DNA from 2 places in the Actinomadura monticuli genome. Region 2 is predicted to be linked to the other one. Evidence: riboswitches for the same ligand, from Rfam matches in the RefSeq annotation. Region 2 holds a riboswitch; the other holds the start of a gene.
What was found. Region 2 has a riboswitch for cyclic di-AMP ahead of SM611_RS35490 (CHAP domain-containing protein). Riboswitches for the same ligand answer to the same signal wherever they lie in the genome.
Positions count from the first base shown of each region.

Region 1 (14,968 bases), on a different contig from region 2:
GTCGATGTCCGCACGCCCGCCGCCGGGGGGACGGCGGCGGCCGGCATCGACACGCGCCCGGCGGCCGGAGCGCTCCATGAGACCGCCGCCTGACGACGAGTTGGAGAGAGGCAGTTCAATGATCGAGATCGTTGCCATTGACACGCCCACGCTGGGGGACCGCAGCTACTTCGTCACCGACGGCGAGGTCGCGTTCGTCATCGACCCGCAGCGCGACATCGACCGGGTGCTCGAACTGGCCGAACAACGGGACGTGGAGATCCTCGACGTCTTCGAGACCCACATCCACAACGACTACGTGACCGGCGGGCTCGCGCTCGCCCGCGCCACCGGGGCCGCCTACCACGTCAATGCCGCCGATCCGGTGGCGTTCGAACATCGCGCGGTGGCCGACGGCGACGTCGTCGGCGTCGGTACCCGGATGCGGGTGCGAGCCCTGGCGACCCCCGGCCACACCTTCACGCATCTGGCCTACGTCCTGGACGCTCCGGGGCGGGCACCCGCCGTCTTCACGGGCGGCTCGCTGCTGTACGGGTCCACCGGACGGCCGGACCTGCTCGGACCTGCTCATACCCACGAGCTGGTGACCGCCCAGTACGGCTCGGCGCACCGGCTGGCGCGCGAGCTTCCCGACGACGCCGAGGTCTTCCCCACCCATGGGTTCGGAAGCTTCTGCTCGTCCACCCAGTCGGAGGCCGAGGCGTCGACGATCGGCCGGGAGAGGCGCACCAATCCCGTGCTCACCCTCGAGGAGAAGGAGTACGTGGAGACGCTGCTGGCCGGGCTGGACGCCTGGCCCGCCTACTACGCCCAGATGGGGCCGGCCAACAGCGCGGGCCCGGAGGCGCCCGACCTCTCGGAACCGCGCCGGGCCGACGCCGCCGAACTCCGGCGGCGGATCGAGGCGGGGGAGTGGGTCGTCGACCTGCGGACCCGGACGGCGTTCGCCGCCGGGCACATGGCCGGAACGCTCAACTTCGGGCTGGACGGCGCTTTCGCGACCTACCTCGGCTGGCTCGTCCCGTGGGGCACTCCGCTGACGCTGCTGGGGGAGACGCCGGAGGACGTGGCCGCCGCCCAGCGCGAACTGGTCCGCATCGGCATCGACCGCCCGGCCGCGTCGGCCACCGGCGGCCCGGAGCGCTGGGCCGGTGAGGAGCGCCTGGCCTCCTTCCCCCGGGCGTCGTTCGACGAATTGGCCGCCGTGCGGCATCACCGGCCGGTCGTGGTGCTGGACGTGCGCCGTGCCAACGAGTGGGCCGCCTCGCACATCGACGGCGCCGTGCACATCCCTCTGCAGGACCTGCCGCGGCGCGTGGACGAGCTGCCCGGCGGAGAGGTGTGGGTCCACTGCCAGGGTGGCTACCGCGCCTCCGTGGCCGCCTCGTTCCTGGCCGCCGCCGGGCGCCGCGTGGTCGCCGTCGACGACGCGTACGACGCCGGCGCCCTTGCCGGCCTGCCGGTCGTCGCGTCCGCCGCCTGACCCCGGGCCCGCCGCCGTCCGCCCGAACCACCGGTCTCCGCTTCCGGACCCGGCCCGCCCCGGGCCCAGACGAAAGGTCGATATGCCCAGCCTGTCCTCGAAGATCGACGCGGCGTCCCTGCGGGCACCGGCCCGCGACACCGAGAACACGGTCGCGCCGCTGCGGGAACGGCGGTCATGATGACACTCGCCCTGACCCTCCTCGCCATGCTCGCCGTCGGCGTCTCGCTCGGCCTGCTCGGCGGCGGAGGGTCCATCCTCACCGTGCCGATCCTCGTCTACGTGGCCGGAGTCGAGACCAACCCGGCCGCACCGCGCCACGCCCTGTTCGGCACGCCCGGCGGCTACGCGGCACTGGGAACCGCCGCGCTGGCCGCGACCGTCGCACTCCTGAAGCACAGGCGCAAAGCCCCTGAAGGCCGGCCGGTAAACCCCGCGACCCCGCGGGATCGAGTGAGGCAATGACCGGCCCCTCCATGAGCGAGGGACTATCGCGTTTGCCGAGCCGGCGGTGCTCTCGGCGCGTGTAGGGCGTCCCGATCGCGCCGCCCGCACCGACGTACCCATTTCGGCGTGGCGGGCGATCGCGCGGCGGAGCGGGCGGGGCTCGCGGAGTCCCCGCCCGCCGCGGCCGCCTGCTGCTACTACTGCTTGAGCAGCTTCCGCATCCTGGTGATCTCGGCGGACTGCGAGGTCACGATGTCCGCGGCCATCTTCTTGGCCTCGGGAGACCGCCCGGAGGTCTGCTCGGTCCCGGCCATCGCCACGGCGCCCTCGTGGTGCTTGATCATCATCGTCAGGAACGCCCTGTCGAAGGCCGCGCCCTCGGCTCCCTCCAGGTCCTTCATCTGCTCGTCGGTCATCATGCCCTCCATGCCGCCGTGGCCCATGTGGCCCGGGTCGCTCACCCCGGGCGAGGGCACCGGAGCCCCCCAGCCGGTCAGCCAGGCGGACATCTGCTCGATCTCCGGGTCCTGCGCCTTCTTGATCTCGGCGGCGAGCTGCTTCACCTCAGGGGACGCGGCGCGGGTGGCGGCCAGATCGGCCATCTCGACCGCCTGGCGGTGATGCGGGATCATCATCTGGGCGAACATGACGTCCTGGTCGTTGTGCCGTGCCTGCGAGCCGCCGTCGGACGGCGAAGCGCTCGCCGGCATCGAGCGGCCGGACATCGGGCCCTTGGCGTCGTCGGAGCCGTCGTCGCCGCAGGCGGCCAGGCTGATCGCCAGGGCGGGGACGGCGACGAGCGCGAGTGCGCGCTTCATGGTCGTGAACCTTTCGTGTCGAGTGTCTGTGACGTCCGGCGTCGGCAGAAGCAAAAGCACGGGCCGGGCCTGCTCCTTCTGCGGCTGCACCGACCTCGGCCCTCTGGCCGCCGGCCCCGGCGTGTGGATCTGCGGCAACTGCGCCCAGACCGCCATCGACATCCTGCGCGCCGAACCCCGCGGAGCACGCACCGGCTGACCGGAGGCACCGGTGCGACTCAGAACGGCCGACGCCGCGCAAGCGGGTGCCGTGGCGGATGCGCTACGAAACCGCCGCCAGCGACCTCGGCCCGCACGGCCGCGGCCGGACGCTGCATCAACTGCGCCACACGGTGCTGCGACACCTGGCCGCCGCCGCACGCACCGCCGCCGCACGCGCTAACCGGACGCGTCGGCTCTACCGCGAAAATCCGGTCCGATCCCCCTCCCGGGCCGGTACAGACGGGGACTGAGGCATGCCCTGTGCCGGCTCGGGGCTTGCGGTGGGGAGTCGCAAGCGCCTCAGAGCGAGGGCGTTGACCGCGACGATGAGGCTGGAGCCGGACATCGACAGCGCGGCGATCTCAGGGCGCAGGACGAGGCCGAAACCGGGTTCGAAGACTCCGGCGGCGATGGGCAGGGCGATGGCGTTGTAGCCGATGGCCCAGCCGAGGTTCTGCCGCATCTTGCGCAGCGTCCCGCGGCCGATGCGCAGTGCGGTGGGCACGTCCAGTGGATCGGAGCGCATGAGCACGACGTCGGCGGTCTCGATGGCCACGTCGGTGCCGGCGCCGATCGCGATGCCCAGGTCGGCTTGGGCCAGTGCGGGTGCGTCGTTGACGCCGTCCCCGACCATGGCGACCTTGCGCCCGTCGCGCTGAAGCTCGGCGATCTCGGCCGCCTTGTCGCCGGGCAGCACTTCCGCGATCACGGTGTCGATGCCCAGCCGCTCGGCGATGCGTTCGGCCGTGGCGCGGTTGTCGCCGGTCAGCATGACGACCTGGACGCCCAGGTCGTGCAGGGCGGCGACGGCCGGCTGCGAGGTCTCGCGCGGGGCGTCGGCGATGCCGATCAGGCCGGCCGCCCGGCCGTCGATCGCGGCGATCACGGCGGTCCGTCCGGTGGCGGCCAGTTCATCGCGGCGGTCGGCCAGCGGGCCGAGATCGACGCCTTCGCGTTCGGCCAGGCGGCGGTTGCCGACCACAACGCGCCGCCCGCCGACCTCGGCGATGGCACCGTGCCCGGGGACGTTCTGGAAACGCTCCGCCCGCGTGACGTCCAGGCCGCGTTCGGCGGCGTGCCGGACGATGGCCTGTGCGAGGGGATGCTCGGACTCGCGTTCCACCGCGGCGACGAGGCGGAGCAGTTCAGGCTCGTCCGCCCCATCCGTGATGACGTCGGTCACCTCGGGTTCTCCCTTGGTGAGCGTGCCGGTCTTGTCCATCACGACCGTCTGGATGCGGGCGGAGGCCTCCAGGGCCATGGCGTTCTTGAACAGCACGCCGCGCTTGGCGCCCAGCCCGGTACCCACCATGATCGCGGTGGGAGTGGCCAGGCCGAGGGCGTCCGGGCAGGTGATGACCACCACGGTGATGGCGAACAGCATCGCGGTCGCGAAGGCGCTGCCGGTCAGCAGCCAGGTCGCGAGCGTCGCCCCGCCGCCGAGGAGGGCCACGAGCACCAGCCAGAACGCCGCCCGGTCGGCGAGCCGCTGGCCGGGGGCCTTGGAGTTCTGCGCCTCCTGGACGAGCTGGACGATCTGTGCCAGGGCGGTGTCGGCGCCGACCCTGGTGGCGCGCACGCGCAAGGTGCCGTTGGCGTTGATGGTGGCTCCGATGACGGTGTCCCCGGGCGCCTTGTGCACCGGCAGGCTCTCGCCGGTGACCATCGACTCGTCGACCTCGCTCTCACCGTCCTCGACCACCCCGTCCACGGCGATCTTGGCTCCCGGACGTACCAGCAGGAGGTCCCCGGCGGCCACCTCGGCGGTGGGCGCCTCGACCGGCTCGCCGTCGCGGATGACCACGGCCTTGGGCGGCGCGAGGTCGAGCAGGGTGCGGACGGCGTCGTTGGCGCCGCCCCGGGCGCGCATCTCGAACCAGTGCCCCAGCAGCACGAAGGCCGCCAGGACGGTGGCCGCCTCGTAGAACACCTCGCCCCCGCCGGTGAGCGTGACCACCAGGGAGTACAGCCAGCCGGCTCCGACCGCGACGGCGACCAGCACCATCATGTCCAGTGTTCGGGCCCGCAGCGCCCGGACGGCGCCGTCGAAGAAGATCCAGGACGAGTAGAAGATCACCGGCAGGCTCAGCAGCAGCGCCCACACGTCCTGCCGGATCCCGAACGGAGCGGGCACGTGCAGGCCGAGCACCTCCTCGCCGATCGGTGACCAGATCACGATCGGGATGGAGAACAGGAGCGCGACCAGGAACCGGTTCCGCATGTCGGCGACCATCGCCGCCATCGACAAGGCCCCGTGCCCGCCGTGCCCCATCGCCTCATGCGGCGACCGGGCCTTCGCCGCCTCGGCATCGGCGGAATGCGGTGCCGGGGCGCGGTGCCCGGTCCGATCGACGGCCGTGCCGGCCTCCGGTGGGGGAGCGGCGGCCGGTCCGGCCATCGGATCACAGATGTGCGACGGCACCGACTGCCCGGCGCAGTGATAGCCGCACTCGGTCACCCAGCGTCTGAGCTCGGCCAGCGAGGTACGCGCCGGGTCGAACACGACCGTCGCGGTCTGCGAGACGGGATTGGCCTCGACCGCCAGCACTCCTGGCCGGCGTCCCAGGACGGACTCGACGATGTTCTTCTCCGATGCCCAGTTCAGACCGCCCACGTCGAGAACGGCGACGCTGCGGTCCTTGCCCGGGCCGCGCCCCCGACGCTCCTCCGAATCCTCCGGAAGAGTCGCGTGGCCGCTTTCGGCGTCGTGCATGGAAAGCCTCCCGATTCTGCGATCGCCGGCCTCCCGCCCGCCGGCGGTGAGCGGCGCCGCCGGGGCCACCTCATGCGCACGCCAGGCGACGTCAACGACCCCTCCCCAGTATCCCGCGTGACTGCAGGCCCGGGCAGGCTGTGCCGCGGCGTCGGCCCGCGTCGCGACACGGCTGTTTCAGCGGGCGTCGGCGAGGACGGTGAACGTCCAGGGCCAGACCGATGAGCGTCCGGTCGTTCCGCTCCTGCGCGGCCCGGACGGAGGTCCCCGAACTGCTGGAGTCGCCGGCCGACGTGCCCGCCCGTGATCACGGCCGCGCTGGTGGCCGTCGCGGGCGCCCGGACGCCGGCCATGGCCATGGGTGCAAGTGGGGGCGGCACTCGTGCGGGTCCGGCCGCGCAACTCGTGCCAGCGCGGGAGCGAAATCCCAAACAGCGTCCCCGCCGCCCTAGCAAGTGGGCGACGGGGACGTGGTTCGGGGAGTCCGGTGCGGCGCGGATCAGGCCACGCGGACGCCGCCGGCGAACGGGCGGCCGGCGATCGGGGCGATCTTGACGACGTCGCCGGTCTGCGGGGCGTGGACCATGTTGCCGTTGCCGACGTACATGCCCATGTGGTGCAGGTCGCTGTAGAAGAAGACCAGGTCGCCGGGCTTCAGCTGGCTCTGGGAGACGCGGGTGCCGGCGTTGTACTGGGCCCCGGTGTAGTGGGGGAGGCTGATGCCGACCTGGGCGTAGGCGTACAGGGTCAGGCCCGAGCAGTCGAAGCCCTTGATGTTGGCGCCCTGCGCGGTGCCGTAGGACGGGCCGGAGGCGTTGCCGCCGCCCCACGAGTACGGGACACCGCGCTGGCTCAGGGCCGCCCTGAGCGCCCCCAGGGCCTTGGCCGACGCGCCGCCCGGGTCCACGTTCGGGGCGGGACCCGCGTTGGTGCGACCGCCCGGCATGGCGCCGAGCTTGGCCTGGACCTTCTTCAGCTTGGTCTGGAGTTCCTTGCGCTTCTTCTTCGCCTCGTCGGTGAGCTCGCGCACCTCCTGCGCGCGTGTTCCGGCCGATTTACGGGCGCGTTCGGCCGCCTGCATCGTCTGCAGCAGTTGGGCGACGCGCGCGCTGTCCTGGCGGGCGAAGTAGTTGAGGGTGGCCGACTTGTCCAGGACGGACTGCGGGTCGTCCGCTGACGCGAAGGCGACCGCCGGGTCCACCGGGCCGTTCTTGTAGCTGTCCGCGGCGAGCTTGACGATCCTGGCCCGCGCGTCGTCCAGCGCCTTCTTCTGGCGGGCGGCGTTGCCCTCGGCCACCTTGGCGGCCCGCTGGGCCTGCTGGAGGCGCACTCGCAGCCCGTTGTACTGCTCGCTGAGCTTCTCGGCCTCGTCGGCGAGCTTCTTCTGCTGGGCGGTCAGCTCCTTGCGGGTCGGCTTGGGCTCGGCCCAGGCGGGCGGGGGAGCCACGAGCGTCGCGGAAACGGCGATCGATGCCGTCCACGCCGTGCTGACGATGAGCCGTCGGTGGATCGGCCTTCTTTCTCCGGCAGCCCGTCGCTGCATGCACTGTCCTCTCCTCTACGCCTACCGGGTGAGCTGCCGGGTTCGGGCCGGAGTTGCCCTACCGCTCATGCCGAGCGGATTCACCCCAGATGGAGAACGGTTCCCCGGTTCCCGGGACGGTGCAGGTCCGCGGGATTCGGCGTGGCCACCGCTGTCCCCGGCGGGGACACCGCGCGTTGGCTCCTACGGAGCGTAGGAGATAGCGGTCTCATACGCCACCCAAGTGGGCGATTGCGACAAACAGCCTCAGCAATCTCAGGACGTCCTCGGAAAACGGCCGGTCACTTCGGCGTCTGGTGAGGACGGCCTCAGCAGACGTCGGACAGCTGCACGATGGTGGCGGCGGCGACCAGGAGAGGTGCGGCGACGGCGAGGGTGACGAAGGTGGAGGCAGCCGCTCGAGCGGCCCGGCGCGGCTTCCCCATCTCGGCGGACTCCAGACGCCGCACTCGTTCCGTCAGCGCTTCCGCGGAGGGGCCTGCCGCCCCGAGGGCGCCCGCGACACCCGGCGTTGCCGCGAGCCGGCACAGGGCGTCGGCGAGCGTCCGCCTTCCGCATGCCCGGGCCGCGGCGTCGTCCGCGGCCATCTCCAGCAGCGAGGGGAGGGTCGCCTTGGCCCGCCGGACGGTCGGCGACCAGGGCAGGAGCGCGTAGGCGAGGTCCAGCACGAGCAGCATCATGTGGTGCCTCTGACGCACATGGGTCCGTTCGTGGACCAGAACCGCGCCGAACTCTTCGGGGGTGAGCGTCTCCTGGGCGCCGGTGCTGACCACGATCGCGCGTCCCCGAGCGGGCAACGAGTACGCCACGGGCACGGGGTGGTCGAGGACGAGCACGTCGGGGTGCCGTCCGTGCTCCCTGGCGACGAGCCGGAGCATCTCCCGGTGCCGGCGCCGGTGCCGCACGGCTCGTCCGAGCCGGGGCAGGCCGCGGGCGAGCCTGGAGCAGCAGGCCGCCAGCAGCGCCAGGCTGGCGGCGGCCGCCAGGATGATCGCCTCGTCGCCGTGGTGCGGCAGGCAGTCGCGCAGCCCCTCCAGAAGACCGTGGCCGGGCGCCGGCGGCGCCAGCAGCGCCACCGCGACGAGCCCGATGTCGGCGATGAAGGTGCCGGCCAAGGCCGCGAACCAGCAGACGGCGGCGATCAGCGGATGCGCGGCGGGGCGGTGGAGCCGATCGAGCGCGGGCCCCGCCAGGCAGCTCAGCACGACCGCCGTGGAGACCAGGCTGATCAAGAAATAGATCACGGCGTCACGCCCCTCGGCCGCCGGACGTCCGGCGCCGCAGGGCGTCCAGCAGCCGGCGCGCGTCCTCCGGTGGGACGGCTTCCGCGAATCTCGCCAGGATGCTGCCGTGATCGTCGGACTCGGTGAGCGCGTCGAGCATCAACTCGACCGCGTACTCCTCCCGCGCACAGGTGGGGGCGTAGCGGAAAGCCGTCCCGTCCGGGGTGCGCCGCAGCAGACCCTTTTGCGCCAACCTTTCGGCCACGGTCTGGACGGTGTTGTAGGCCAGGGCCCTGTCCGCGTCCTCGTTCAACTTGGCGAGCAGCTCACGCACCCGCAGCGGACCGGAGGCGTCCCAGAGCAGGTCCATGATGGACCGCTCGAGTGCTCCGCCCAGTCCCGCCATGCGCCACCTCCGTCCTGCGCACATTGTGCCGGACAACCGGCTGTGGGAGGGAACGGAGGCTTTCGTGCTTATCGGCAGGTGACCCGGGGTTCGGCCCCGCAGGTCGTGTGGAACTGTCATCACGACCGTAAGGAAAGAGCGGGTCATGGCTGGGAACTGACAGTTCGCGAGCCGGGCCGGCGGGTATGTGGCGGCGGGAGCGAGCGAAATCGGCCCGCCGGACCGCGTTTCGGGGAAGGGTTCGCGAATGTCCAAGACTCAGGTGGCCGGCCCGGCCGGCGCGACTGTTCCGGTCGCGCGGTCACGGCGGCGCCGACCGGGAGTGATGACAGGGGCGCCGGCCGTCGTTGCGGCGGCCGTCCTCGCGGTCGCCGGGTGCGGCGGGGGAGGGGGAGGCAAGTCGTCCCCCACTCGGACGGCGCCCACGTCCGCGCCTCCGTCCGGTGCGGCCTCCGGTGACACGATCAAGACGGCGACCGTGGGGAACCTGGGGCAAATCCTGGTGGACGGTCAAGGCCGGACGGTCTACCTGTTCGAGAAGGACAAGGGCGGCACGTCGTCCTGCACCGGATCGTGCGCGGCGGTGTGGCCCCCGGTCACCGCCTCGGCGAAGCCCAAGGCCGGGACGGGGGCGGACGCGGCGAAGCCGGGCACCACCAAGCGCCCGGACGGCTCGACGCAGGTCACCTACAGCGGGCATCCGGTCTACTACTACGCGCCCGACGGCACCACCCCCGGAAGCGCCAAGGGGCAGGCTCTCAACCAGTTCGGCGCCGCGTGGTACGTGCTGTCGGCGTCCGGCGACAAGGTCCAGTCGACCGGCGGCGGCTACTGACATGGGCCGTCGGTGCACGGCCCGGCTCCAAGGTGCGCCTGCCGCCATCCTGGTGAGCGTGGCCGCCGGCTGCGCGGCGGCGACGAACTCGCCATACCCCGGCCGGCTCATCCGGTTCGGCGCCGAATGGTACGCCGTCTCACCCCGGGGCCAGCAGGCCGAGAGCGGAGTGAGTGGCGGCTCCCCGGTCCCGGGCGGGTGATCGCATTGCCTCCTGTGCCGCGCTACCTGGGCGTGCTGCTGTTCGGCATCGGCGCCGTCCATCCGCACGAGTACCTCGCCGACCAGTACCGGGTCATCCCGACCATCGGCGCCCTGTTCGCGCTGGGCACGATCGTCGGCCTGCTGATCAGCGACCAGGACGGCCCGTTCGGGTTCCACGAGTACGGCCACCGGACGGGCTTCGTGCTCGCGCCAGCCCTGGAAGGCGCCGCCGTCGCGGTGCTACTCGGCTTCGCGGCCCTCGGCATGCGCCCGGCGCGGAGGCGTCCGGCAACTGACGCGGGATGAGCCTTCCGAAGCGGTTCCTGCTCGGCCGGCCGCTGCGCAGCGGGCAACTCGGCCAGACGCTGCTGCCCAAGAAGCTCGCGCTGCCGGTGTTCTGCAGCGATCCGCTGTCGTCCAACGCCTACGCCACCGAGGAGATCCTGCTGGCGCTCAGCCTGGGCGGGCTGGCGCTGATCCATCTCACGCCGTGGATCGCCGCCGCGGTCATCATCCTGCTGGCCGTGGTCGTTCTGTCCTATCGGCAGACCTGCTACGGCTACCCCAACGGCGGCGGCGCCTACGTCGTCAGCCGGGAGAACCTGGGCGTCAACGCCTCGCTGGTCGCCGCCAGCGCCCTGCTGGTCGATTATGTGCTGACCGTGGCGGTGTCGGTGGCCGCCGGAGTCGCCAACCTCGCGTCGGCGATGCCCGCGCTGGCGCCCCACTCGGTGCAGATCTGCATCGGCCTGGTCGCGCTGCTGGCGATCATCAACCTTCGCGGGATCAGAGAGTCCGGGACGGTCTTCGCGATCCCGACCTATGGGTTCGTCGCCGCGGTGGGCATCATGATCCTTCTGGGCGCCGGGCGCGTGCTGGCCGGTCACACACCGGAGGCCGAGTCCGCGCACTTCGGCGTCCAGCCCTCGCACGGCACGACCGGTCTGCTGGCCGTCGCGCTGCTCATGCGCGCGTTCTCCCAGGGCTGCACGGCGCTCACCGGGGTCGAGGCGGTCAGCAACGGCGTCCCCAACTTCAAGCCTCCCAAGAGCGCGAACGCCGCCGCCACCCTGACGATCATGGGTGCGCTGACCATCACGATCTTCACCGGGATCACCGGGCTCGCCCTGGCCTCGCACGTGCGGATCGCGGCCGACCCCCGGCTGCTGACCGGCGCGCCCGCCGGCTACGAGCAGAAGACCGTGATCACCCAGATCGCCGCCGCGGTCTCCGGCTCCGGGTCGGTGCTGTTCTACCTCGTCGCCGGGTTCACAGCCGCGATCTTGGTGCTGGCGGCCAACACCGCTTACAACGGTTTCCCGATCCTCGCCAGCATCCTCGGCGAGGACGGCTTCCTGCCCAGGCAGTTCTCCCGGCGCGGCGACCGGCTGGTGTTCAGCAACGGCATCGTGATCCTCGCCGTGCTCGCCAGCGTGCTGATCTGGGCGTTCAACGCCAGCACGACCCGCCTGATCCAGCTCTACATCATCGGCGTCTTCGTCTCCTTCACGCTCAGCCAGACCGGCATGGTCCGGCACTGGACGGCACTCCTGAGGCAAGGACCCGCGCCGGGCGGCGAAACCGGGCCGCGGACAGTCTGGCGGCACCGCGCCCGGCTGCATCGCGCCCGCCTGATCAACGCGGTCGGCGCGGTCCTCACCGCGGCGGTGCTGATCGTCGTCCTGGTCACCAAGTTCACCCACGGCGCATGGATCGTCGTCATCGCGATGCCCCTCGTCTTCATGATGATGAAGGCCATCCACGGCCACTACGAGCAGGTCGCCGCCGAACTGGCGCCGTCCGAGGACGCCGTCTCGCTGCCGAGCCGCGTGCACGCCGTCGTGCTGGTCTCCAAGCTGCACACCCCCACCCTGCGCGCCATCGCCTTCGCCCGCGCGACCCACCCGTCCACCCTCACCGCGGTGACCGTCCGCACGTCCGCCGGGGAGACCGAGGAACTCGAAGAGCAGTGGGACCGCTACGGCGTTCCCGTGCCGCTGACCGTCCTGGACTCCCCCTACCGGGACATCACCGGGCCCGTCCTGAAGTACGTCGGCCGGATCCGCCGGAGAAGCCCCCGCGACGTGGTCTGCGTGTTCGTCCCCGAATACGTCGTCGGCCACTGGTGGGAGCAGCTCCTGCACAACCAGAGCGCGCTGCGGCTCACGGCACGGCTGCTCTTCCGGCCGGGCGTCATGGTCACCAGCGTCCCCTGGCAGCTCGGCTCCGCCGAAGCGCTCGCCCAGCGTCCCGAGCACACCGAACTCACCGGCCGCCGCGACCACCGGTCCTGATCCCCGCGGTCGATGACCATCTGTTTCGGGTCCGTTGATCGGCGCTGTGGCTTCCAGCCCGCCGGGACGGGGAGGAGTCCCTCAGCAGTCGACCATCGGGGGAGTCGTGGAAAGCCGCGCACGCGACAGGATCGAACCCGGCGGACGCAGGGCCGCCAACGGGCGTCCCGCAGCGGCACGGCGTGCGCTTCGGGGACGCGTCCTGCCAGCGCTGGTCTTGACGGTCACCCTGGTCGGGGCCTGTTCCTCCAGCGTTCACCACCGCGATTCCGGGGGGCCGAGGGGAAGGAGGCGGTGAATGCCGCGGCCTCGCCGGCCGAGAACGGGAAACGCGGTGACGCGGACTGGCGCATCATCCGCAGGGACATGGGATCCGAGCACGAGATCGAGGGCTATGCCGATCACGTCAGCGCGCTGCCGGGCGAGCGCTTCCGGTTGTTCGTTTCACCACGACCTCCGGGTTCACCGCCGAGGCCTTCAGGATGGGCTGGTACGGCGGCGCGCAGGCACGCCGGGTATGGCGGTCTGGGCTCACCCCGGGGGTCCGGCAGCCGGGCGCCCATGTCGACAAGGCGACCCGGACGGTGTCGGCTCCGTGGCGGCCGTCGCTGACCGTGCCCACCTCCGGGTGGCCCGAGGGCAGCTACCTGATCATGCTGACCGCCGCCTCGGGGCCCGGCGGTACGTGCCGGTGACCGTCCGATCGCCCAGCGCCGCAGGACGCGTCGTCGTGCAGTACGAACATCCCTCTGCCACCCGGACGAGGTTTCCGGAAGGATAAGCAAGGCCGATTCTGCTGGCCATGGCCGAGCCATCCGGCAACGTCCGTGGCCGGTAGGTGTGCAGTATCGGATAGTGGCCGTGACCCATATCGATGGAATCAGGTGGTCGGCCCAGGCTACGCGATCGCAGAGGGCTCAGATGCAGTAGGCGACGATCGTGATCGGCCCCCGAGCCGCCCAGTCAGGAATGATCCAATCATGGAAGGACTTTCCTTCCACATAAGCGCACTGGCTGTAGTTCATGCCGTCGGCGTACCGCAGAGAGCGATTTCCGCCGTACAGGGAGCAGTTATAGCCGACCCCGTGCCAGAACCCCTCATCGTCCCGATACACGCGGACCGTCCTGATACAGGGGTCCGCCGCTGCGGGCGTTGCGGCGGACCCACGGGTGTGCGCCGCTGGAGACGCCGCCTGGGTGGACGCTGCACGGCCGGGCGTCCCGGCGGCGGACGCGGGACCTGCCAGGACGGCCGCAAAGACCAGCGCTGCGCCGGTCAGAGGGATGGCGAACCCAGACCTCGCGGTGCGGTGGCGCTCGGCTTTATGCATCGTGACCTCCGATCTTGCGATTCGGCTGACTTCAGACGCTGCCTATGGTGCCCAGTCCCACTATCGTCTTGGTCACTTCCTGGTCACGCCGGCTTCGTTGAGGGCATGATGCCGACCATGCTCAGGTAGGTGCGGACATCGTCGTCATGCTGGCCACTGGGGGTAAGCGGCCGGCCGGCAGCATTCCCGGACGCGCCTTTTCGGGATGTAATAGGTCGAAATCGTTGAGGTCTGGTCGGGGGTCGCCTCGCCTTTGGATGGGCGAAAGCGACTCATAGTCCGCCTGGTGGCCACACCCGCGCCGCACCATTACTCCCACCACCGCTACTAACGCCGACAGTGTTTGTGTGTTAACTTTCGGTAATCGCAGTGTGGGAGCCGCGAAACGCGGCCTGGGACAGGTGGGTATTGCCATGCGAAGAGTTCGGTCATGGGTCGCCGCTGGCCTGGTCTGCTGCGTTCTGTGCGTCGTCGCGGCGGCCGCGCCGGCGCAGGCCGTCCAGGCGCGGACATCGTTGCTGGAGCAGGCTGCGCCGCACAGATCAGAATTAGGACAAGTACCGGGAATGGGGCCCAATGGTCGTGTGGGGGCGCATGTGCAGAACACCGGGTCGCGTGCCCAGGACGTGACTGGGGACCAGTGGCCCGACCTGGTGGCGCGGCAGGCGGGGACCGGAGAGCTGCTGGTCTACCCGCATGTAGGCCGCTGGGAGGGCGCGGGGAGCTGGCCGACACCGGTGGTGGCCGGGCACGGATGGCAGATCATGGACTGGATCGGGGTGGGCGAGGTCACCGGCGACGACTGGGTCGACGTGATCGCGCGCCGCGCCGACGACGGGGTCCTGCTGGTGTACCCGCACACCGGCGCCTTCCGCGGGGACCGGACGTGGGGCGACCCGGTCGTGGTCGGGCACGGGTGGGGCGGACTGCGCACCATCGTGGTCCAGGACGTCACCCTGGACGGGTTCGACGACCTGGTGGTGCGGTGGGGCCGCGACGGCGACGACAGCACCTACGTCTACGTCCACAGCCGGACCTTCCAAGGGGTCGGCACGTGGGGTGAGCGCGAGCGCGTCGGTGAGCACCCCTTGGACAGCTGGTTGATGGCCACCGAGTGGTCCGGTGACGACGCACCGGACCTGCTGCACCACGACTTCGAACTCGGCACCTTGTTCCTGTCTCCGCACAACCGTGCCTACGCGCGGGAGAACACCTGGTCCAGCGCGCCGCCGATCCAGGTCAGCGGCGACCAGTGGTTCACCTACGACAAGGTCGACTACCTGCTGCTCGCAGACGCCGACGGCGACGGCTACGAGGACGTGCTGAGCCGCCAGGTCAACGGGGAGCTGTGGGCCTACCTCAACACCCGCCGCATGGACGGCGCCGCCACCCTGCGGCCCCCGGTCACGATCGGGTGGGGCTGGAGCAGCTTCGACATGATCACCTGATCCCGGGCCGGCCCGCGGCCGC
Region 1 is NZ_JAXCEI010000013.1:207,284-222,251, forward strand. It holds gene SM611_RS27580 (MBL fold metallo-hydrolase) at 119-1,483, shown strand; gene SM611_RS27585 (hypothetical protein) at 1,661-1,948, shown strand; gene SM611_RS27590 (DUF305 domain-containing protein) at 2,128-2,748, opposite strand; gene SM611_RS27595 (heavy metal translocating P-type ATPase) at 3,146-5,662, opposite strand; gene SM611_RS27600 (NlpC/P60 family protein) at 6,162-7,205, opposite strand; cyclic di-AMP (ydaO/yuaA leader) riboswitch at 7,209-7,357, opposite strand; gene SM611_RS27605 (M56 family metallopeptidase) at 7,514-8,449, opposite strand; gene SM611_RS27610 (BlaI/MecI/CopY family transcriptional regulator) at 8,454-8,834, opposite strand; gene SM611_RS27615 (COG4315 family predicted lipoprotein) at 9,160-9,669, shown strand; gene SM611_RS27620 (hypothetical protein) at 9,886-10,179, shown strand; gene SM611_RS27625 (APC family permease) at 10,176-12,167, shown strand; gene SM611_RS27630 (N,N-dimethylformamidase beta subunit family domain-containing protein) at 12,539-12,862, shown strand; gene SM611_RS27635 (hypothetical protein) at 14,125-14,946, shown strand.
Region 1: linked by a shared signal. The riboswitch ahead of SM611_RS27600 (NlpC/P60 family protein) and the one ahead of SM611_RS35490 (CHAP domain-containing protein) in region 2 are both predicted to bind cyclic di-AMP.

Region 2 (14,968 bases):
CATCGGCGGGCGGACCGCGGACTCGATGACCGCTCCGGGACTGGACTCCCAACGGGCCGCGCAACTGATCGAGCGGGCCGGCACCGGCCAGGAGGGGATGACCGCCCAAGTGGTCGTCACCCCTCTCGACGACGGTGCGACGTTCTTCGACCACGGCAGCGCGCGCATGGCTCTCACGCGGCTGCAGACCGAGGTGCGGCGCCTGCCGCACGTGCTCGGCACGAGCGACCCGGCGGGGGTACTCGACGCAGGCGGGGACACCGCCGTGCGCGGCGGCCTTGTCTCGGCCGACGGGCGGATCGCGGTCGTCCGGGTGCAGTACCCCGACCAGAACCGGCTGTCGGCCAAGGACCTCGACGCCCTCGTCGATCTCGGCGACCGGCTGCGCGCCGAGCTGCCCCTGCGCATCGAGATGGGCGGGAACCTCTTCTATGCCTTCTCCGACCCCGACGGCGGCGCAAGCGAGCTGATCGGCATCCTCGCCGCGGCCGCGATCCTGTTCCTGGCGTTCGGTTCGCTCATCGCCGCCGCGCTGCCGATCGGCATGGCGGTCTTCGGGCTGACCGTCGGGGTTGCCACGATGACGGTACTGGCGGGGGTGACGGACGTCCCGACCTTCGCCCCTGTCCTGGGCAGCATGGTCGGGCTCGGAGTCGGCATCGACTACGCGCTGTTCGTGCTCGCCAGGCACCGGGAGTACCTCGCGCGCGGGTTCGATCCCCGCGAGGCCGCGGGGCGAGCGGTGGCCGCGGCGGGGAGGCCCGTGGTCTTCGCCGGCGGCACCGTCGTCGTATCGATCCTCGGCCTGGCGGTCGCGAACGTGCCGTTCATGACGATGGGCGGGCTCGCCGTCTCGATCGTTGTTCTCACCATGGTGGTCGCGTCGGTGACGCTGCTGCCGGCCTTCCTCGGCGCGGCCGGCCCACGCCTGGCCCGGGCCGGCCGGATCGGCCGGGCTCTGCAGACCAGGAACCTGGGCCGACTCGCACGGCGGCGGGACCCGGCGGCGGGCGCCGCCCCCGCCGCCGGGTGGCGGCGCTGGATCGGGCACGTCAGCCGGCACCCGGTGCCGTACGCGGTCGGCGCGGCGGGGCTGCTGCTGACCGCGACGCTGCCCGTGCTCGGCCTGCGCGTCGGCCTGCCCGACGACGGCTCCATGCCCCACAGCCGGACCGAGCGCCGCGCCTACGACCTCGTCGCCGAGGGGTTCGGCCCGGGCACCAACGGTCCCCTCGTCATCGCCGCGGACCCCGCCGGTGATCCGGGAGCGCTGGACCGACTCGCCGCAGGCGTCGCGGCGGATCCGGGCATCACATCTGTCGCGCCGACGCATATCGATCGGGCCACCGGCATCGCGACCATCGCGGTGTTCCCGACCACCAGCCCTCAGGACAAGGCCACGGCCGACACCATCGCCCGGCTGCGCACCGACGTGCTGCCCACGGCGATCGGGCACGGCCCGGCCAGGGCCCACGTCGGCGGCGCCGCCGCGAGCCTGTCCGATGTGGGCCAACGCACCAGCCAACGCCTGCCGCTGTTCGTCGCCGCCGTGCTGGCGATGTCGTTCCTGCTGCTGATGCTGGTCTTCCGCTCGATACTCGTACCGCTCAAGGCGGTACTGCTGAACCTGCTGAGCATCGGCGCGGCCTACGGCATCATGGTCGCGGTCTTCCAGTGGGGCTGGGGAGGCGCACTCATCGGGCTGGAAGCGACGGTTCCGATCGTGTCGTTCATCCCGATGTTCCTCTTCGCCATCCTGTTCGGCCTGTCGATGGACTACGAGGTGTTCCTCCTCTCCCGCGTACGCGAGGAGTACCTGCGCACCGGCGACAACAGCACGGCGATCATCGAGGGCGTCTCGGGCACCGCCCGGATCATCACCTCGGCCGCTCTCATCATGGTGGCGGTCTTCCTGTCCTTCGCCGCCGTCGACGACCCCTCCGCCAAAATGTTCGGGCTCGGCCTGGCCACCGCGATCCTCATCGACGCCACGGTCGTGCGCATGGTGCTGGTACCGGCGACCATGACACTCCTCGGCCGGACCAACTGGTGGCTGCCGAGGTGGCTGGACCGGATGCTTCCCCGCGGCCCGGCCGGCACCGACGCGGAATCCACGGGTGAGGCCCCGCGTCCACGGCTGGTTGACCGCTGACTCAACTCCTGCCCGCCCTCGGCGTCCGGCACTTCAGCGTCACCTGGGGGGCATATCGAGTCGTGACCACCAGGTGGTCCTGGTGAGGTCTTCGATCCAGATCATCGAGGCGCGCAGGTGGAGACCGGCGAGGTAGCGTCCGGGTTGAACACTGGGAAGCCGGAGCCGGCGCTGTGCTGGTTCTTGAGGTCCGGTGTGAACCGGCTCGGTGCCGCAGGAGGCGGCCGAGTTCACTAACGAACGGCTAACAAACGATCAAGAGGCCGGTTCTCCGTGGTGGAGAAACGGCCTCTGAGCTGGTATTTCTTGTCGGGACGGCGGGATTTGAACCCACGACCCCTTGACCCCCAGTCAAGTGCGCTACCAAACTGCGCCACGTCCCGGTGCCCGGCGGAGCGGGCTTGATTACTGTAGCGCAGTCCATGGAGTCGTGCGTACTCGGTTACAGGGGCGCTGATCTCTGGTAGGCAGGCCGGATGGTGTCTTTACGGGCGGTGCTCGGCGGGGTCCTGTGCGTGGGGCTCGTGTGCGGGTGCGGCGGTGGTGGAGGAGGGGCGCTGCCGGTGAGTGCGAGTCCTGAGCCGGAGACGCCGAAGGCCACGCGGGCTTCCGACGCGCCGGTGGTGCGGGTCCCGGCGGGGGTGCGGGCGTCTTATGTGGTCTTCGATCGGCGGGCGGGGCGGGTCGTGCTGCAGAGGGGGGCGCGGCGGACGTTCCGGTCGGCCTCGGTGGTGAAGATCCTCATCGCGCTCGATTTCCTGGAGCGGCACCGGGCGTCGGCGGCGGATCGGGCGTCGCTGGCGTCGATGCTGCGGTCGAGCGACGACCAGGCGGCGACGGAGTTCTGGCGGCGGGGCGGGCAGGGGAAGGTCATCGAGCGGATGGTGCCGGAGGCGGGGCTGGCGGAGACGGCGCCGCCGCCGGCGGACAAGCCCGGGTTCTGGGGGTACACGGCGCTCAGTGCCAGGGACGTGGTCCAGACGTACCGGTACCTGCTGGACGAGGTGCCGGCGGCGCGGCGGGACTTCGTGCTGGAGCAGCTGCGGAGGTCGACGCCGTGCGGGAAGGACGGGTTCGACCAGACGTTCGGGATCCCGCGGGCGCTGAAGCGGCCGTGGGCCGTCAAGCAGGGGTGGTCGGGGTTCGGGGACGTGCCGGCGGAGCCGTGCCGGCGGGGCGGGGCGCGGCCGGCGGCGTGGGTGCCGGATCTGGGGATCGGGCGGCCCGTCCTGCACACGACGGGGGTGGTCGGGGACAAGATCGTCGTGGTGCTGACGCTGCAGCCGGCGGGGTCGTCGTTCCGGGCGTCGGCGGCGCGGATCACGGCGCTGACCGGGGAGGTCTGGCGGGCGACGTGACGGGCGTCACACAGTGGGGAAGGGTTCCGTCCGGCGCGGGTCATCGGGAGTGGTGGGCGTCGGGCGGGAACGGAAAAGTGGGTTAAAGATCTGGACTGTTTACCAGGTTGTGGGCGAATAGTCCTTCGCTGGCGTATGTAGCTTTTTTCTCCCAGGGCAATGACGCCGAACGGGGGACAGGGTTGGCGGATGCGGAGGGCACTCAGCCCGGGGTGCACGTTGCGGACCTGGACGACCTGCGGGGCGCGGCGCACGATCGCGCGGTGCTGGCCGAGGCGCGGGTCGTGCTGGCCCGGCGGCTCGGCGTCGCGCCGGGGGAGGCCCTGCAGCACCTGATCTGGCTCGCGCGCGACCTGGACATCGATCTCGCGGAGGCGGCGTCCCTGCTGGTCAAGGACGGCGTCGGCGGGCCGGTGGGGGCCGTGCTCGCCGGGCGCCGGGCGCCGCGGGCCGAGGGCGCTACGGCGGAGCGCCAGGACGTCCTGTCGGAGGCCGAGGACGTCCTGCGGCGGGTGACGGCCGAGGACACGGCGGGGGACGCCGAGATCCGCGCCGGGGTGGGCGAGGACCCGGTGGCGCGGGCGCTGCTGGACGGGACGATCGACTCCTGCGTCCACCTGGTGCCCGTCAGGGACGCCGGGGGCGAGGTGGCGGACTTCATCTACGCCGACGTGAACCGCGTCACCCGGGACATGTTCGGCCGCGGCAAGGAGGAGCTGACCGGCCTCCGGCTGCTGCAGACCGATCCGGGGGCGGCGCTCAGCGGGCTCTTCAACGAGTACGTGAAGGTGCTGGAGGGCGGGACCCCGCTGGAACGCGACTCGATCTCCTACACCACCGCCCAGCGGGGCCTGTCCCGTTCGTCCCGGATGAGCGTCCGGTGCGTGCGGGTGCCGACCGGGGTGTGCGTCACGTGGCGGTACCACTCCGCCGAGGACCGGGTCGCGCGGCGGATGGAGCGGGTGGAGCGGCTGGCGCTGATCGGCTTCGGCGAGTGGGACCTCGCGACGGGCGAGGCGGACTGGACGCCGCAGATGCTGGCCAACTACGGCCTCACCCCCGAGGAGGTGCCGCCGATGCCGCACGACCTGCCGAAGGCCGTGGCGGACGACGACCTCCCGCTGATGGAGGAGGCCATCCAGACGATGTTCTCGCGCCGGGAGCCGGTGGAGGCCGAGCACCGCGTGATCGGGCCGGACGGGACGGCGCGCCACCTGTGGGTGTTCGCCGAGCCGGTGCTGGGCGAGTCCGGGCTGCCGATCTCGATCAACATCGTCTCGCAGGACATCACCCGCCGGCGCGGGGTGGAGCGGGCGCTGGCCGAGACCCGGCGGCAGATGCTCAAGCAGCAGGCGCGGACGGCGCAGGAGCGGAAGGTCGCGGTGACGCTGCGCCGCGCGATCCTGCCGGACGAGGACGAGGTGGAGCAGCTGGCGGGCCTCGTCATGGCGGTCCGCAGCCTGGCGGCGGAGAGCACCGCCCGCATCGGCGGGGACTGGTTCGCGACCCGCGCCATGGCGGACGGGCGGGCGCTGTTCGCCATCGGGGACGCGGCCGGGCACGGCCTCCCGGCGGCCGCGGCGATGGCGCGGACCCGGAACGGGCTGCTCGGCCTCGCCTGCACCGGTGAGCCCGCGGGACGGCTGGTGGGCTGGCTGAACGAGCTGGTCGGCAACATGGACCCGCCCGCGACGGGGACGGCGATCGTCGCCCATTACGACCCGTCCCGCCGGGTGCTGGAGTGGACGTGCGCGGGCCATCCGCCGCCGATCCTGGTCCGGGGCGGGAAGGCGATGCCGCTGGAGGTCGTCCGGGACCCGATGCTCGGCGCCATGCCCGGCTGGCAGTACACGACGATCACCACCGAGCTGCACCCCGGCGACCTGCTGTTCCTCTATACCGACGGCCTGGTGGAGCGCAGGGACGCCGACCTGGACGAGCGCATCCTGGACCTCACGGGCATCCTGCGGGACTCCTCGGAGCGTCCGGACCGGGTGCTGGACGAGGTGCTGGCGCGCATGGAGCACGACCGCGCCGCGGACGACACCACGCTGTTCGCGGTGCGCGTCGAGTGACGGGCCTCACACGCGGCCCGCAGTGGTCGCGGGCTGTGAGCTAGGACGCACCTGAACCGCCGCTGAGAGCCCGTGACGGCCCGATCCCGGTGCCCCGCGGGGTGTCCGTGGCCCCCTCCGGAGGTTTCTTTACCTTTTGGTCATCGGGCGGTAAGGCCCGTGGGCAAAGGGCTGGCGGCCACTTCGGTGAAGATCGGGAAGATGCGGCGCCCTGACGGTGTTGGTGAATCCTTGGAAGGGCTTTGAGCAGGCAAGACCGAAGTTTGTGGCTCATTTGCTTTTCCTGGGAAGGTTGATACCTTCTATCCGAATCACGCAGCGCGCCCCATGCGTTGCCGCCGGCCGTGCCGCGCACGGCCGAGGATCGCGGAGCGGTATCCGCACGCGATGCGCGCCATGAAGATGCGCGCCCCACCTCAGATAAGTCGCTGAGACACATCCGAAAAGTCGGCACCGCCGTGTGCGGTGCGAGGCCGAGTCCGTCCAGGTCGCACGACCGGACGGAGCCGGGGACCCAACGTTCCAGGGGTGAATCGGCGCGCAGAGACGCGCCGTAGGGCTGCTTCCATGCCCGAATCCGTCAGCTAACCCGGTAGGCGTCATGGAAGACAAGGAGATTCCCTGCATGACCGGTCGTTTCGATCGTTTCGCGCTCAACCGCTTCTCGTCCGAGGACAAGGCCGTCGGCGTCGCCGTCAGCGCGGTCGTCGCCGGAGCCGTCGGGCTCGCCGTCCTCAACCCCCTCGCGGGGGGCCGCGCCGAGGCCGAGACCCCGGTCCGCGCCGCGGCGGCCGTCGCCGAGCAGGGCACCGCGTCGCAGAGCACCGCGTCGAAGGCGTCCACGGGCATGACCACCGCCGAGGCCCGCGAGGCCGGCTACAAGGTGCCGCCGCGCGCGGTGCAGCCCTCCGAGGTCATCAAGCTGGCCCAGAAGCAGGTCGGCATCAGCGAGGGCAAGGGCAAGCAGACCAAGTTCCACGACTGGTACGTCTCGACCCCGCACGCCAAGGCCACCGCCCAGCGCGACGGCGGCTTCTCGGTCAAGGCCTACAACGGAGCCCAGTGGTGCGACATGTTCGTGTCCTGGCTCGGCGCCCAGACCGGCGTGAAGAACATGGGCTGGGACGCCTACACCGTCCAGCACGCCTCCTGGTTCAAGAAGACCGACCGCTGGGGCCACAAGGCCAAGCCGGGCGCCGTCGTGTTCTTCGACTGGAAGGACGGCAGCAACGGCAGCATCGGTGACATCGACCACGTCGGCCTCGTCGTGAAGGACAACGGCGACGGCACCGTCAAGACCATCGAGGGCAACAGCAACGACCAGGTCGAGAAGAAGACCCGGGACAAGTCGGAGATCGTCGGCTACGGCTACCCCGACTACGCTTCCTGACCCTCCGCGAGGACGGCGGAACGCGACACCCTGAAGGCGCCCGGCTCCGGCCGGGCGCCTTCGGGCGTTCCCAGGTGGTTGCGTCCTATGTCTCCCGCGAAGGCGGGTAATGCTAAGCGTTGACAGCCTTTGATCCCTCTTGGACCTCGATGGGCTCTTCCTGGATAGGAATCCCTGGCAACGCGTCCGACCGGCGCCCGGGCGGCTCCGTCCCGGGGGAACTGGCGAGGGGGGATGCCCATGCGGGTGCGCCCGGATGTCAGCGTGGTGGTGATCGCGTACAACGACGCCCGGCGGCTGCCCCGGGCGGTCGCCTCGTCGCTGGCGCAGTCGCTGGGCGTCGTCGAGACCGTGATCGTCGACGACGCCAGCACCGACGGCACCGGGGAGATCGCCGACCGGTTCGCCGCCGCGCATCCGGGACGGGTCCGGGCCGTCCACCTGCCGTCGAACTCCGGAGGCTGCGGACGCCCCCGCAACACCGGCGTCGACGCCTCGTCCGGCCGGTACGTGATGTTCCTCGACAGCGACGACCTGCTGGACCGGCACGCCTGTCTCAACCTGCTGGCCGCCGCCGAGGACACCGGGGCCGACCTGGTCTCCGGGCTGTGCGACCGGATCTTCCTGGACGTGCCCGAGGGCGCGAAGGGACGCGTCCGGCCCTGGTACCCGTGGCTCTACCGGCGCAGCACCGCGCACGGGTCGCTCAGCGACGAGCCCCGCCTCCTCTACGACACCCTCTCGACCAACAAGGCGTACCGCCGCGGCTTCCTGGAGGAGCACGGGCTGCGGTTCGTCGAGCGGCTGCACTACGAGGACCTGCTGTTCACCGCCGAGGCCTACCTGGCGTCGGGGCGGACCGCGCTCATCCCGCACCGCGTCTACAACTGGCTCGTCAAGGAGCGGACTGCGGCGCCGTCGATCTCCAACCGGCGCACCCAGCTGGCCAACTTCGCCGACCGGCTGGAGATCCATCGGCGCATCGACATGCTGTTCGCGCTGCGCGGCGCCCACGACCTGCGGCTTGCCAAGGACGTCAAGTTCGTCAACCACGACCTGGTCCTCTACCTGCGGGAACTGCGCGACCGAGACCCAGGCCACCGAGCGCGCTTCCTCGAGCTGGCGGCCGGCTACCTGGCCGAGCTGGACCCGCGCGCGTTCGAGCTGGCCCGCCGGCTGCCCGCGATCGCCGCGTACCTGATCCGCGAGGGCGACCACGAGGGGGCGCTCGCCGCCGCCGAGTACCGGGCCTGGGAGCGGCCCGAGCTCCGCGCCCGGCTGGTGGAGCGGGACGGACGGGTCTACTGGGGCGCGGGCGGGCCGCGCGGGCGGCACGGCCACCGGGTCCTGGACGTCACCGGCCTCGGCTTCCACGTGCGGCCCCTGAAGGACCTGCGCCCGGCGAACACGGTGACGCGGCTGGAGACGCGCGGCGGCCGCGTCCTGATGGCCGGGCACGTGCTGAACCCCCTGAACCGCGTCCCGGCGGACGCCGAGCTCGCCGGGACGCTGGAGTTCTGCGACCGGCGCCGCCGCGCCCGCACGGTGCGGGCCCGCGCCGTCGTCCGGCACGAGGGGGACCGGCTGGCCTGGCGGTCGGAGTTCGACCCGCTCCGCCGGATCAGGCCGATCGGGTTCATCGATCCCGTCTGGGACGTCCGGCTGCGCGTCCGGGTCAACGGCGAGGACATGGTCACCCGCCCCGGCGAGGGCCGCGGGTCGCCGTCGCTGACGGGCGTCGCGCTGCCCGTCCGGCCCCGGCTGACCCGGATCGCCGCGGACCGGCTCCGCTCCTACGTCACGGGCGGCGGGCACCTGGCGTTCGCACTGGAGACGGCGAGCCCGTGGGCGCGGCTCGCCGGGGCCGCCGCGCTCCGCGCCGCCCGGTCGCCGGCGGGACGGCTCGTATGGCGCCGCGCGCGGGGGCTGAAGAAGTCCGTCCGCCGGCGGCTCACCGCCCGGACGACCAAGATCGCCGTGTTCAACGGGGTGCTGAGCCGGCTGCCCGTCCGGCCCGGCCTGGCGGTCTTCGAGAGCCATCTCGGCCGCCACTACTCGGACAACCCCAAGTACATCTACCGGGAGCTGCGCAGGACGGGCCGGCCGGTGACGGCGGTGTGGGCGTACGCGTCGTCGCCGAAGGGGTTCCCGGACGACGCCAGGCTGGTCCGGCGCGGCTCGTGGGGCTACTTCCTGGCGCTGGCGCGCGCCCAGTTCTGGGTCGACAACCAGGGGTTCCCCGAGGGGCTGCGCAAGCGCCCGGGGACCACCTACATCCAGACCTGGCACGGCTCGGCGTTCAAGCTGATGGGCCTGGACCAGCCGCGCATGAAGAGCGGCCCCGCCGCCGAGCGGGCCCGGCTGCGCCGGATGGTGGAGCGCTACGACTGCTTCCTGGTCCGCTCCGGGCACGACGCCGAGACGCTGTGCGCCGGCCTCGGGATCCGCTCCGAGCTGCTCCCGGCCGGCTATCCGCGCAACGACCCCCTGGTCAACGGCCTGGACGGCGATCCGGAGCTGGCCGCCGAGGTCGCCTCGCTGCGCGCGTCGCTCGGCCTGGACGGCGGCCGCCGCGCCGTCCTGTACGCGCCGACGTTCGCCACCGGGCGCAAGGGGCGCCCCGTCGAGCTGCTGGACCCGCCCGTCGACCCGGAGGTGTTCGCGCGGGAGCTCGGCGAGGAGTTCGTGCTGCTCGTCCGGCCGCACTACCTGTGCCGGGCCAACGTCCCGCCCGGCGCCCGCGCGGTGATGCGGGACGTCGGCGCGGTGCCCGACGTGACCCCGCTGCTGCTCCTCGCGGACGCGCTGGTCACCGACCACTCGTCGATCATGTTCGACTTCGCGCTGCTGGACCGGCCGATCATCCTGCACCTCCCGGACGGCCGGGACCGCGCCACCGGCTACTTCGACCTGGAACTGCACGGGCCGGGGCCGATCACCCGCGGCGAGGAGGAGCTCGTCGCCGCGCTGGCCGGGCTGGACGAGGCGGAGGCCGTCCACGCGTCCCGGCGCCGCGCGTTCGCCGCGCGCTTCGGCGAGCACGACCGGGGCACCGCCGCCCGCACGGTGGCGGACCGCTACTTCCCGGCCGCCCGGCCGGGCCACGGGGGGAACAGGCATGGCCGCACCGCGTGACGTCTTCATCGTGTGCAACAACGCCGACGAGATGGGCGGGCTCCAGCGCTGGGCGCACCACATGGCGCGGCTGCTGGCCGGCCGCGGCGACCGCGTCACGCTCGTCGGGATCACGCGCGGCCCGGACCCCTACCACCACGGGCGCGACGGCTCCTACGCCGTCGAGGTGCTGCACCGCGACTGGCGTTCGCCGGTGCACGCGTGGCGGCCCGCGACGCCGGTGCAGCGGCTGAACGCGGCGGCCCGCGTGCGGGAGATGCGGCGGGCCGCGGCCCAGCGGCGCGGCGCCGCCCGGCTGTCGGAGCTGTTCGCCGGCGCCGGGCCGGGGGCGGTGGTCATCGTGGCCCAGGTGTGGGCGATGGAGTGGGTGCGGCTGGCGGACACGTCCGGGCTGCGGGTCGTGGCGATGAGCCACGAGTCGTACAAGGCCACCCGCGGGTCGACGCGGTACCGCCGGGTCCGGGAGCACTACGCGGGCGCCGACCGGATGCTGGTGCTGACCGCCGAGGACGCCGACGCCTGGGCCGGGGACGGCATGACCAACGTCGGCCACATCCCGAACGCGCTGCATGTCACGCCGTCTGTCCATCCCACGCTGGACCTCCCCGTGGTCGCCTGCGTCGGGCGGCTGTCGCACGAGAAGGGCGTGGACCTGATGCTGGAGGCGTGGCAGCGGGCCTCCGCGCGCCACCCGGAGTGGCGCCTCCACATCTACGGCAGCGGTCCGGAGGAGGATGAACTGCGCGCCCAGGCGGCGGCCGTGGCAGGCTCGGTCGAGTTCCGGGGCGTGATCGCCGAGGTCGAGGACGCGCTGGTGGAGGCGTCGGTGTTCGCGCTGCCGTCCCGTGCGGAGGGCTTCCCGATGTCGGTGCTGGAGGCCATGGCGTACGGGCTGCCGACGGTGGCGTTCGACTGCGCGCCGGGCGTCCGGGAGCTGATAGCAGACGGCCGGGGCGGCGTCCTGGTCGAGCCCGGCGACACGATCGCGTTCGCCGCCGCCCTGGAGCGGCTCATGGAGGACCCGGACGTGCGCCGCCGCCTCGGCGCCGAGGCCCGCGCGTCCGTGCTGCGGTTCCATCCGGACGCCGTCCTCGCCCGCTGGGACAGGCTGTTCGACCTGCTCCACCGGGACCTGCCGCGGGCCGAGCCGAAACGTCCGCCCGCACCGGTCCCGCAGTGGACGGCCGCGGGGAATCCCGCGGCGAGGGCGGCGGGCAGGCCCGGACGCGAGACCGAACCCGCACCGGGGGTTTGATTCTTTCTAACAACTGTTTGGTAGAGTCGGGGCGTGAACGAGAACGAGTCGCCGGAGGACCGCGCCTTCCGCGCCGAGGTCCGCGACTGGCTCCAGGCGAACCTGTCGGGCGAGTTCGCGCACGCCCGCGGGCTCGGCGGGCCCGGCCGCGAGCACGAGGCGTTCGAGGAGCGGCTGGCCTGGGAGCGGCACATGGCCGCCGCCGGCTGGACGTGCGTCGGCTGGCCGGTGGAGTACGGCGGCCGCGGCGCCACCCTCGAGCAGCAGGTGATCTTCCACGAGGAGTACGCGCTCGCCGACGGCCCCGCCCGCGTCAACCACATCGGCGAGAACCTGCTCGGCCCCACGATCATCGCGTTCGGCACCGACGAGCAGCGCGCCCGCTTCCTCCCGCCGATCGTGGCGGTCGAGGAGCTGTGGTGCCAGGGCTACTCCGAGCCCAACGCCGGCTCCGACCTCGCCAACGTCCAGACCCGCGCCGCACTCGCCGGCGACCACTGGACGATCGACGGCCAGAAGGTGTGGACGTCCCTCGCCCTCGAATCGGACTGGTGCTTCGTCGTCTGCCGCACCGAGCCCGGGTCGTCCCGCCACAAGGGCCTGTCGTACCTGCTCGTCCCGATGAAGCAGGACGGCGTTGACATCCGGCCGATCATCCAGCTCACCGGGACCTCCGAGTTCAACGAGGTCTTCTTCGACGGCGCCCGCACCGGCGCCGGCAACATCGTCGGGGCGCCCGGCGAGGGCTGGAAGATCGCGATGGCGACGCTGGGCTTCGAGCGCGGCGTCGCGACCCTCGGCCAGCAGGTCGGGTTCCGGCGCGAGTTCGAGGGCGTCGCCGACCTCGCCCGGCGCACCGGCGCCATCGCCGACCCGCTGCTGCGCGACCGGCTGACCAGGTCGTACATGGGGCTGGAGATCATGCGGCTGAACGCCGTGCGGACCATGGCGGGCGTCGCCGCCGGAGCCCCCGGCCCCGAGTCGTCGATCTCCAAGCTGGTCTGGGGCACCTGGCACCGCGAGCTCGGCGAGCTGGCCATGGACGTCCTCGGCGCCGGCGGCCTGGTGGCCGACGGCGAGCCCTCCGAGCGCTCTTCGGGCGAAGCCCAGGGGTCCACCCCCAGAGGGGGGTACGACCTGAACGACTGGCAGCGGCTGTTCCTCTTCTCCCGCTCCGACACGATCTACGCCGGGTCGAACGAGATCCAGCGCAACATCATCGCCGAGCGCGTGCTCGGGCTCCCGAGAGAGGCACGCGGATGACCCCGCCCCCCTACGTCCCCGGGCACGGCCTCCTGAAGGACCGCGCCGTCGTGATCACCGCCGCGGCGGGCGCCGGGATCGGCGGCGCCACCGCCCGCCGCTGCCTGGAGGAGGGCGCCCGCGTCCTGATCTCCGACACCCACGAGCGGCGGCTCACCGCGTCCGCGCGGGAGCTGGAGAAGGAGTTCGGCGCCGACCGCGTCGCCGCGCTGCCCTGCGACGTCACGTCCGAGGAGCAGGTGCGGGCCCTCTACGACCTGGCCGTGGAGCGCTTCGGGCGCATCGACGTCGCGGTCAACAACGCCGGCCTCGGCGGGACCGCCGACCTCGTCGACATGACCGACGAGCAGTGGGACCGGGTCATCGACATCACCCTCAACGGCACCATGCGCTGCACCCGCGCCGCCCTGCGCATCATGCGCGGGCAGGGCGCCGGCGTCATCGTCAACAACGCCTCGGTGATCGGCTGGCGGGCGCAGAAGGGGCAGTCGCACTACGCCGCCGCCAAGGCCGGCGTCATGGCGCTCACCCGCTGCTCCGCGCTGGAGGCCGCGGACCACGGCGTCCGGATCAACGCCGTCTCCCCGTCCCTCGCCATGCACCCGCACCTGGTCAAGGTGACCTCGGAGGACCTGCTGGACGAGCTGACGCGCCGGGAGGCGTTCGGACGCTACGCCGAGCCCTGGGAGGTGGCCAACGTTATCGTCTTCCTGGCCAGCGACTACTCCTCGTACATGACGGGCGAGGTCGTCTCCGTCTCCTCCCAGCACGCTTAGGAAACCCGATGAGTCCACGACGGCGCGACGCCGAGGGCACCGCCGCCGCCCGCGCCGAACGGCGGGCCGAGCTGCTCGCCACGGCCGCCGAGGTGTTCGCCTCCCAGGGCTACTCCGCCACCACCGTCCGGAAGGTCGCCGACGCCGCCGGGATCCTGGGCGGCAGCCTCTACTACCACTTCGACTCCAAGGAGGCGATGGCCGACGAGATCCTGTCGACCTTCCTGGACGAGATGTGGGCGGGGTACGACCGCGTCCTGGCCGCCGGGCTCAGCGCCCGCGACACCCTGGAGGCCATCGTCGTCGAGTCGTTCCGCTCGATAGACCGGCACCGGCCCGCCGTCGTCCTCTACCAGAACGAGTCCAAGCACCTCGCGACCAGCGAGCGCTTCCACTACCTGCTCGACTCGCAGCGCCGGTTCGAGGAGATGTGGCTGTCCCTGCTGGACCGCGGCGTCAAGGAGGGCGCGTTCCGCGCCGACCTCGACCAGACGCTCGTGTACCGATTCATCCGCGACACCGTGTGGCTCGCGGCGAACTGGTACCAGCACGGCGGGCGCCTGTCCGCCGACGACATCGCCAAGCAGTACCTCGCCATGTTCCTCGAAGGCATCCAGGCGAGCTAGGCCCCCTGCACGAAGGAGAAGACCCATGGCCGAGGCATACATCGTCGACGCGGTCCGCGCCCCGGTGGGGCGGCGCAACGGCGGGCTCGCCGGCGCGCACCCCGCCGACCTCGGCGCGCACGTGCTCACCGCGCTGATGGACCGCACGAAGGTCGACCCGTCCGCCGTCGAGGACGTCGTGTTCGGCTGCGTCGACACGCTCGGGCCGCAGGCCGGCGACATCGCCCGCACCTGCTGGCTCGCCGCCGGCCTCCCCGAGGAGGTCCCCGGCGTCACCGTCGACCGGCAGTGCGGCTCCTCGCAGCAGGCCGTGCACTTCGCCGCGCAGGCGGTCCTGTCCGGGACGTCCGACCTGGTCGTGGCGGGCGGCGTGCAGAACATGTCGCAGATCCCGATCGGCTCGGCGATGACCGCCGCCGCCCCGCTCGGCTTCACCGAGGGCCCCTTCGCCGGCTCCAAGGGCTGGACGCGCCGCTACGGCGACCAGGAGGTCTCCCAGTTCTACGGCGCCGAGAAGATCGCCAGCGACTGGGACCTGTCCCGCGAGGACATGGAGGCCTTCGCCTACGAGTCGCACCAGCGCGCCATCCGCGCCATCGACGAGGGCCGCTTCAAGCGCGAGATCGCCCCGTACGAGGGCGTCGCCACCGACGAGGGCCCGCGCCGCGACACCACGCTGGAGAAGATGGCCGGGCTGAAGACCCTCGTGGAGGGCGGGCGCCTCACCGCGGCCGTCTCGTCCCAGATCTCCGACGGCTCGGCGGCACTGCTGATCGCGTCCGAGCAGGCCGTCAAGGACCACGGCCTCACCCCGCGCGCCCGCATCCACCACATCTCCGCGCGCGGCGAGGACCCGATCCGGATGCTGTCCGCGCCCATCCCCGCCACCGCGTACGCGCTGAAGAAGACCGGCATGACGATCGGCGACATCGACGCCG
Region 2 is NZ_JAXCEI010000026.1:46,528-61,495, reverse strand. It holds gene SM611_RS35510 (MMPL family transporter) at 1-2,152, shown strand, start outside; tRNA gene SM611_RS35505 (tRNA-Pro) at 2,462-2,535, opposite strand; gene SM611_RS35500 (serine hydrolase) at 2,716-3,510, shown strand; gene SM611_RS35495 (PP2C family protein-serine/threonine phosphatase) at 3,723-5,585, shown strand; cyclic di-AMP (ydaO/yuaA leader) riboswitch at 6,047-6,199, shown strand; gene SM611_RS35490 (CHAP domain-containing protein) at 6,211-6,975, shown strand; gene SM611_RS35485 (bifunctional glycosyltransferase/CDP-glycerol:glycerophosphate glycerophosphotransferase) at 7,216-10,110, shown strand; gene SM611_RS35480 (glycosyltransferase) at 10,094-11,365, shown strand; gene SM611_RS35475 (acyl-CoA dehydrogenase family protein) at 11,399-12,628, shown strand; gene SM611_RS35470 (SDR family oxidoreductase) at 12,625-13,404, shown strand; gene SM611_RS35465 (TetR-type transcription factor C-terminal domain-containing protein) at 13,413-14,030, shown strand; gene SM611_RS35460 (acetyl-CoA C-acetyltransferase) at 14,056-14,968, shown strand, end outside.